DNA from 2 places in the Fructobacillus sp. ESL1096 genome. Region 1 is predicted to be linked to the other one. Evidence: riboswitches for the same ligand, from Rfam matches in the RefSeq annotation. Region 1 holds a riboswitch; the other holds the start of a gene.
The links. A riboswitch is a leader RNA that binds a small molecule or an ion and turns the genes downstream of it on or off. The one in region 1 is predicted to bind lysine.
Positions count from the first base shown of each region.

Region 2: linked by a shared signal. The riboswitch ahead of ACSYSR_RS03460 (amino acid permease) and the one ahead of alr (alanine racemase) in region 1 are both predicted to bind lysine.

Region 1 covers NZ_CP196400.1:184,906-189,342, reverse strand. Annotated here, with positions in the region: gene ACSYSR_RS00655 (exonuclease domain-containing protein) at 1-1,761, shown strand, start outside; lysine riboswitch at 1,871-2,023, shown strand; gene alr (alanine racemase) at 2,113-3,225, shown strand; gene lysA (diaminopimelate decarboxylase) at 3,285-4,437, shown strand, end outside.
Region 2 covers NZ_CP196400.1:726,606-731,042, forward strand. Annotated here, with positions in the region: gene trpS (tryptophan--tRNA ligase) at 71-1,087, shown strand; gene ACSYSR_RS03455 (hypothetical protein) at 1,219-1,839, shown strand; lysine riboswitch at 1,859-2,030, shown strand; gene ACSYSR_RS03460 (amino acid permease) at 2,125-3,576, shown strand; gene ACSYSR_RS03465 (HTH domain-containing protein) at 3,680-4,270, opposite strand.

The DNA of each region.
Region 1 (4,437 bases):
AACTTGGGCCGCCAGTCCGGTCACCAAAAAGTTACCAACCGGAACAAACCGGCTGGTAACTTGCTTTATCCCAAGACGCTTTCTGATAAAGCTGCCGCTTTAGGGCCTAGTTTTGCGGTCGAAAAAGACCAGAGTCAGGTGATGGACCAGGTGCAGCGCTTTTTGCAGCAGCGGAAACGAGCGGTTTGGCAGTTAACAACACCACCAGAAGTTCGGAAAACGTTGTCGTATCTATTGCCACTCTTTTATCAAAATCGCCAACAAGCGACCTACCTACTGGCTCACGACATTACGCTCTTGAACCACCAGGAGACCATTTTAGCAGAATTGCAGGATCGGCTACCTGGAGCCAACTTGTCGATTGCAAAACTCTATGCGCCACGAGATTATCTGGACGAGAAAAAGTTTCAAAAAGTTTTGGAGGCGGCTAAAAAGCAAGGCGGTATCTTTTGGCAAGCACGAGTCCTCGTTTGGTTAGCCGAAAGTGCCGACTTGGCCCTCGTGGACTTGCCAAAGGGTGTGCAAAATCAGCCTGGCTTAGCAGCCGTTCGTTCTGATGAAACTGGTCCGGCCTTTGTCAAAGCCTTTGACAAGGCGGCCCGTGCGAATGTGGTTCTTTTGACCTTTGCGGCATTTTTTGCCACTTCGGAAAATCTGGAAAGGGCAAGCCAGTACCAGGATCGGCCCGTAGCCATACTGGAAAAGCCAATTGCGCTTTTGACTGCTATTCAAGAGGGCTTTGGTCTGACGTTGCCCTTGAGCTTCTACCAAGACCAAGTAGCCCGCTTAGCTGATTTGGCTGCTAGTCTACCGAAGAAGACCCAGGGCCAGTGGAAAGTAGCCCTTCACAACTGGGAAGAGGCCAGCAACAAGATTGATGGCCAAGCGGAAGAAATTGGTCTGGTGAAAACCGGTAAGGCGGTCTTGAATCGCTTGTTGGACTTAGTTGATTTGGCAGCCGAAGCTAATTTTCACCACAAATTAACACAAGCTGATTTGACGGCTAAATTAGCCAAATTGTCTTGGTTATCGGCGCACCAGGAATATCTGGCCCATATCTCGTGGCATCTCCAAAAGGAACCGGCTGTTCAAAACTTGATTTTTGAGGTCAAGAACGACTTGCTTTACCAAAAATATTTCTTAAAGCAGGTCGACAAAGTCCTCGTTGTTTCGTCTTATTTACCGGATGATTTAGCAACGTTCCTCGCTCAGACGCCAGGAGCTCTCTTGCCTGAAAAAAGTGAATTCGAGGGGACGACGGATAACCAATTAACGACGGTGCTGACCACGAGCCGAAACGAAGACCAGCAAATTGGACAGCTGATTTTAGCCAAGGTTCAACACATAGTTCTGATTGTTGAGGATCATGCCGCTTTGAAGCATTGGTATTATAAGTTATCAGATCGGTATGGTGATGACTACGTTGTTTATGCTCAGGACCTTTCTTCTCCCCTCATTAAGGCTGTCCGGCAAAGCAGTCAAGAGGCCCGGTCGATTTTGATTGTCCTGCCAGAATATTTGTCGGCTATTTGGCAACAAAGCTTGCAAGTGCCGGCAGTGGCCGTGATTTCGCAGGCCCATCGCTGGGTTGATGTCACCACGCTTACCCCACTATTGATTGCCCTTCAAAAACAAGAAAAGTCCGTTTTACTTGCTTCTTTTAACCAGGACCAGGTTAAGGCGCTTTCGGATCGATTGGCAACTGTTAATAGTCGGTACAAACGGGTAAAGGCGAACTTTTATCAAAAAAATCTTTCATAAAATTAAGAAAAGACAGCCATTTTCGGCTGTCTTTTTTGTTAAAAAGATAATTTATTTTGTTAGGAGTGTTGACATGAGAAAAAATCTCATGTATATTAATGGCAACTTAATAAGTAATAGAGGTCGCAACCAACAAGAGTACCGAACAATGTTCGTGAAAGGGGCGGTTGCCGAAGCTGATGGGGTTAAAGCCATTTTGCTGGGCCAATAGTTAAGAGCTATTGGACTGTCGCTGCTAATGCAGCGGGGAGCTATTCAACTGTTTTTTTTGTGACTATTTTTAGACAATAATCCAAACGACAGGGATGAACCCCCGTTGTTTGGATTTTTTTATTGCCTAAGGAGGCTAACATGGTTGTCGCTAATCACCGTCCAAGTCGTTTATTGATTTCAAAGGCAGCGGTGGCCAAAAATTTGCAAGTCATGCGTGAAAGTAGTCACGCCAACTTTATTTTCATGACGGTGAAGGCCAATGCTTATGGCTTTGGTTTGTTAGAAATGAGTCAGGCTGCCGTTGAAGGCGGTGCCGATGGCCTTGCTGTGGCTGTGATGGATGAGGCAATTGCCTTACGTAAAGCCGGCTTTTGCCAACCAATCTTGGTTTTGGGCCTCACGTCTCCTGACTTTGCCCAACTAATGGCCGATTACCAAATTATTGCCACAGTTGCTGATCGTGAAACGTTGAAACGGGCCGAAGCAAATTTGCGTCTTGGCGGTCCTAAACTTCCGGTTAACTTGGCGGTTGATACGGGCATGGGACGGATTGGTTTTCGTGACCGGGAAGAATTGAGTGCAGCAATCGACGATGTACAAGATGCTGATTTCTTACTTTACCAGGGCATTATGACCCACTTTGCCACGGCTGATGCTGTTGACACAACATATTTTGAAGGTCAGTTGGCAACTTGGCACGAGCTCACTGATGGTCTGCCAATGCCACCGATGGTCCACTTGGCTAATTCGGCTGCAGCCTTATACCGGGTTGACCAGATGCCAATGGATGTCATTCGAGCAGGGACTTCGGTCTATGGTATTGAGCCCTCCGAAGGGGTGCTAAAGCCTGACAACTACCTAGAACCGGTCTTGACGCTTGAATCCGAGGTTGTGATGATTAAACAACTGCCGGCCGGTGCTTCCGTTTCCTATGGTGCTACTTATCAAACCACCAAGGATCAATGGATTGCAACTTTGCCAATCGGCTATGGTGATGGTCTACCCAGAGAAGCTGTTGGCTTTGAGGTTTTGGTTAATGGCCAAAAGGCGCCAATTGTTGGTAAGTTAGCCATGGACCAACTAATGATTGCTCTTGAAGAACCTGTCCCGGTTGGAACTAAGGTGACTTTTATTGGTAAAAATCGGGACCAGGAAAACACGCTGATTGCTTTTTCCCACTATTGTGAAATTGATCCATGGGAAATCACGATTGGCTTCCAAGACCGCTTAGCACGGTACCTGGTTGATTAAACCTCTAGGCTTCACCTAATAATATTTTGATTGAAAAAAGAAAAGAAGGAAAGATTCTTATGTCAAACCACTTGCAAGTAAATGACCAAGACCAGCTCATCATTGGTGGCGTGTTAGCCACTGATTTGGCCAAGGAATATCAAACGCCATTGTACGTTTATGACGTATTGACCATGCGTAAGCAGATGCGCGCCTTTAAGAAGGCCTTTGACCAAGCTGGTCAAAAAGGAGCCGTTGCCTACGCTTCAAAAGCATTTGCTTGTCAGGCAATGTATCAGGTGGTTGCTGAAGAAGGTCTGCACCTAGACCTGGTTTCCGCCGGTGAAATTTTTACAGCAGTGGCTGCGGGCTTTCCGATGGACAATGTTTCCTATAACGGGAATAACAAGTCACTTTCTGACTTAACCTTTGCTGTTGAATCCGGAGTCGGCACGATTATTATTGATAATTTTTTGGAACTTGATCTTTTACATCAGGTAATGGCGGATCGAAAGGGACAGCAAAACGTCATCTTGCGTGTGGTTCCAGGAGTCTCAGCCCACACTCACGATTACATTCAAACCGGTCAAGTTGATTCTAAGTTTGGCTTTGATTTGGAATCCGGTCAAGCTAAGCGGGCATATGAATTGGCTGAAAATGACCAAAGCTTGCACCTCCTTGGTTTATCGGCTCATATTGGTTCTCAGATTTTTGAAGAAGACGGTTTTGAATTGGCCGGCCAGAAATTAGTTGACCTGTGTGCTTCTTGGGATTACCAACCAGAAGTATTGGACCTTGGTGGTGGCTTTGGAATCGCCTATACGGATGCTGATCAGCCACGTTTACCAGAAGAGCTCGTTTTGGCATTGCTGAACAGCGTTCAGGAACAAACGGCTCAAAAGGGCATGCGTCAACCAGATATTTGGATTGAACCGGGTCGATCAATTGCCGGACCGGCCGGTTACAGTTTGTACACCGTCGGTTCACGAAAGGATATCCCGGGTGTTCGGACTTACTTGGCTGTTGATGGGGGGATGGGTGATAACATTCGTCCGGCTCTTTACCAAGCCGACTACCAGGCAGTCTTGGCCAACAATGTTCACGGAAAGCCGGCAGAACATGTTCGCTTAGTTGGTAAGTATTGTGAGTCAGGCGATGTCTTGATTCAGGACCAGGAGTTGCCCGTCACTGAGCCAGGCGACTTGGTAGCTGTTTTGAATACAGGTGCTTATG
Region 2 (4,437 bases), 540 kb from region 1:
AAGAATCCTGCAAGTCGAGTTTGATTTCGTTATAATAGAGGAGTTAATAACTAGAAAGAGAATAGAAGCCATGGAAAAAGAAATTTACTTAACTGGTGATCGCCCAACCGGAAAACTACATATCGGTCACTATATTGGATCATTGAAGAATCGAGTGGCTATGCAAAATTCTGGGGAATTTGACCCCTATATCATGATTGCCGACACCCAGGCCTTCACGGATAATGCGCGTAATCCTGAAAAAATCAGACAATCATTGACGGAAGTTGCCTTGGACTATTTGGCTGTTGGCTTGGACCCAAAGAAGTCAACCATTTTTGTCCAATCCCAGATTCCAGGCTTAGCTGAATTAACGATGTACTTTATGAACTTGGTTTCATTAGGACGTTTAGAGCGTAATCCAACAGTCAAGACCGAAATTCAGCAAAAGGGCTTCGGGGAAGGGATTCCCGCTGGTTTCCTAACCTATCCAGTTTCCCAGGCTGCTGATATTACGATTTTTAAGGCCAAAAAGGTCCCGGTTGGTGATGATCAAAAACCGATGATTGAACAAACGCGCGAATTAGTGCGGTCATTTAATAATGCTTATCAAAAAGATGTCTTTGTTGAGCCTGAAGGCGTTTTTCCACCAAAGGGTCAAGGACGCCTACCAGGAATTGATGGAAATGCAAAGATGTCGAAGTCTTTGAATAATGGCATTTACCTTTCTGATGACCCAGACACCTTGGCTAAGAAGGTCAAGTCAATGTATACTGATCCAACACATATTCGTGTTGAGGATCCGGGACATGTTGAAGGAAACGTTGTCTTTACCTATTTAGATATTTTTGACCACGATCAAAGTCGGGTACAAGACCTAAAGGAACAGTACCAAGCGGGTGGTTTAGGTGATATGAAGCTCAAAAAGCACCTATTAGACGTGATGGAAGCTGAACTAGCACCGATTCGTGAACGTCGGTTAGAGTACGCACAAAATATGGATCAGGTATTAGCCATGTTGAAAGATGGTTCAGAAAAAGCCAACCAAAGGGCTGAAGAAACCATGAAAGAGGTTCGAACAGCCATGGGTATCAATTATTTTAATTAAAAATAATTCTTCATTGCGTTGGTTGCACTTTGCTTTTTTTTATTACATGACGTAAACTCTTTTAGGTAAGAATGTTAGTTATCGAAGAGGACCGTTTTGTGTTAATATCGCCATTAAAAAAGAGACCATATTTGTCAAAGTGCTTTCTAGCACTTTTTATTATTCTATCGATTATGCTGCGCTTCAATAGTGGTTTTTTGGAGTTAATGGATACTGTTTTGGCCATTGTTGCCCAAGAAATTGCTAGTCATTTCTTATTTTTAGCAGGACCTGCGAATTTGTTGGGAAGCTTGTGGTTCATTTGGTTAATCAATATTTTTTGGGCGTTTTTTATTCGATCTTTGGGCTTTAAAATTGGCTCTTGGTGGGTGCTGAACGTGACTACGATTTTCTTTATCACTATGATTATTTGGTCGGCGCTGGTCTTTTTGACCTGGAATCATGGGTTGACCTTAGATCAAACGATGCCTGATTTATCATTGGCAATGTGGGCCTTGTTTTTCTTTGAATTTGATAATATCCTGGTTCGTCGATTTCATGTGGCTCACTGGGTCAAGACAGCCATTCAAACCGTCTTTGTGTTGACATGGATTGTGTTAGCTGGGAATAAAATGGTGGGCAGTGATTTGTCCTTTACCACTGTGCTGGGTGCTTTCTTATTGGCCTATACCTACTTCCGTTTAGCTGCTAGAGTTTACTTAAAGCACGTTAAAAGTTGGTTAGCTATTTTTGCAGTTGACGGTGATATTTAGGTTGTGTTAAGGTAAGAACAACAAACAAAGAGGTCGCAACGAAAATCAGTAACCCTGGGGAGTCTGGCCAAGACGAAGAATGAGGGTGAAAGGTGCTGTTGCCGAAAGGAAATTTTTGGGCCAAAGATTCTCCTTGGGCCGGTGAAGAAGATTCATCGGACTGTCGTTTTTAACGGTGCGCTTTGCTAATCATTGCTATCATTATTGAACGAATTTACCGCCTGTTTTGTTTTGTGACAAAACAGGTTTTTTATTGTTTGAAATTAATATGAAGGAGTCATGCAAATGGCTGAACAAGATCAAAATGCCATCCAGCAGGAATTGAAGACACGTCATGTCTCCATGATTGCCTTGGGTGGATCAATTGGAACGGGGCTCTTTTTGGCCTCTGGAGCAACGGTATCGCAAGCCGGGCCAATGGGGGCAATCACTGCCTACCTGGTGATGGGTGTCATGGTTTACTTCCTGATGACTTCCCTTGGTGAAATGGCAACCTATATGCCAACTACTGGTTCGTTTTCGGAATATGGAAACCGTTTTATTGAACCAGCGATGGGTTTTGCCCTCGGGTGGAATTATTGGTTTAACTGGGCGATTACCATTGCGGCTGAAGTCTCAGCAGTTGGTTTGGTTGCACAGTTTTGGTTGCCCCACGTACCGGCTTGGGTTTTCTCAGCGATTGTGTTGGCGTTGATTTTCTTGATTAATCTCTTTTCTGTTTCGACTTTTGGTGAAACAGAATTCTGGTTATCAACAATTAAGGTTGTGACCATTGTCTTCTTCTTGGCTGTCGGTGTCTTGACCATTTTTGGGGTCATTCACTCCAATCAAAACGTGATGCATAACCTGTCTGTTGGGAACCATGGTTTTGTTGGTGGTTTCCAAGGGGTCTTATCAGTATTCTTAGTTGCTGGTTTTTCATTTCAGGGAACGGAAATGGTGGGAATTACTGCCGGTGAAGCAAAGGACCCGTCAAAATCAGTACCAAAGGCGATTAACTCAGTCTTTTGGCGAATCTTGTTGTTCTATATCGGAGCGATTTTTGTGATTTCTGCTTTGGTTTATTACAAGGATCCCAATTTGTTGTCAGCTGCTAATAACAATGACATCACAGTTTCACCATTTACGATTGTCTTTAAGAATGCTGGCATTGCCTTTGCAGCTTCATTGATGAATGCGGTTATCTTGACATCGATTATTTCAGCTGCTAATTCAGCTACTTATGCTGCCAACCGGACTTTATATGCCTTGGCCAAGAAGGGCCAGGCACCAAAGGTATTTTCTAAGTTGTCAAAGTTTGGTGTCCCTTGGGCATCCCTATTGTTGACGGTTTTTGTTGGCATGTTTGCTTTCTTGTCAGACATTAAGGGCGGTAGTGAAGCCTACACTTGGTTGGTTGCTGCCTCAGGTTTGTCAGGTTTTATAGCTTGGTTAGGCATTGCCTTAGCACATTTGCGCTTCCGCCGTGCTTATGTTCGCCAGGGTAAGGATTTGAACAAGTTGGTTTACAAGGCTCGCTGGTTCCCATTTGGTCCGGTTTTAGCAATTGTTTTGTCAATCGTGGTGATTGTTTTGCAAGATCCATCTTCCTTTATTCACTTTGATTGGGAAAAGATTGGCATGACTTATTTGTCGGTGCCAATTGTCGTGATTCCATATATTGTCTATAAGATTGTTAAGAAGTCAAAGTTGATTCCGTTGGATGAGATTGATTTGGACTCAAAGGCGGAACATTAATAATCGGTTATTCGGCCGGACTTCGCTTGGGTAAGTTGTGTTTGTTAATTAATAAAAGAGCTTCCACTTTAAAGTGGAAGCTCTTTTTGTGAAAGTTCACGGCTTAGTCGCTCATTTCGGCTAAATCAAGGATAGAATTTGAGAAAAGATAGATAAAACGTTTAGCAAAAATGTCGGGTTTAACGGGTTCTTCTTGAGTAAGCCAGATGCTGATGGCGGCCATGACTTGGTTAATCGTGAGCTCGGCAAGGGTTTTTGAGGTTAGCTCGTGCTGGTTACCATTGGCACCATCAAAGTAGGGGATGAGCATGTCGATGTACTGTTGGTTTAAGTAGGGGCGCCAGGCTGGGTCTGCGACTTTTGAATAAAAAACACCGAGAAATTCATGTTTTTCATAGAGTGATGGGATAACGTTTTGAGCGAAAAAATTTAGTAATTCTTTGAAAGAACGGTTTTTGTCATGAAAGGCAAAACACTTTAACTGTTGGTATGGTTTATTATCAACGTAATAATGCAGTGATTGCGTTAGTTCTTCAATATTTTGAAAATGATTTTTGTAGATAGCTTGTCTGGAGACACCTAATTCTTCAGCGATTTTGGCTAATGAAATATCTTTTGTACTCTCAGCGACTCGGGCGACCTTCAGGTATGCGTAAAAAATGCGTTCGGTTGTCACGGGTTGGGGATTTTCCATGGTGTCCTTTCGGGTAAGTGAAAATTAATATTGTGGATTATTGAACATTATACCATCTCAGTGACCACCAAAATGGTCTTTTTCAACATAGTTTGATGGGTGAGGTTAACACCTGACAACCAAAATCCCTTGAAAAAAGAGGACAAAACTCGGTAAAATGTAACTGT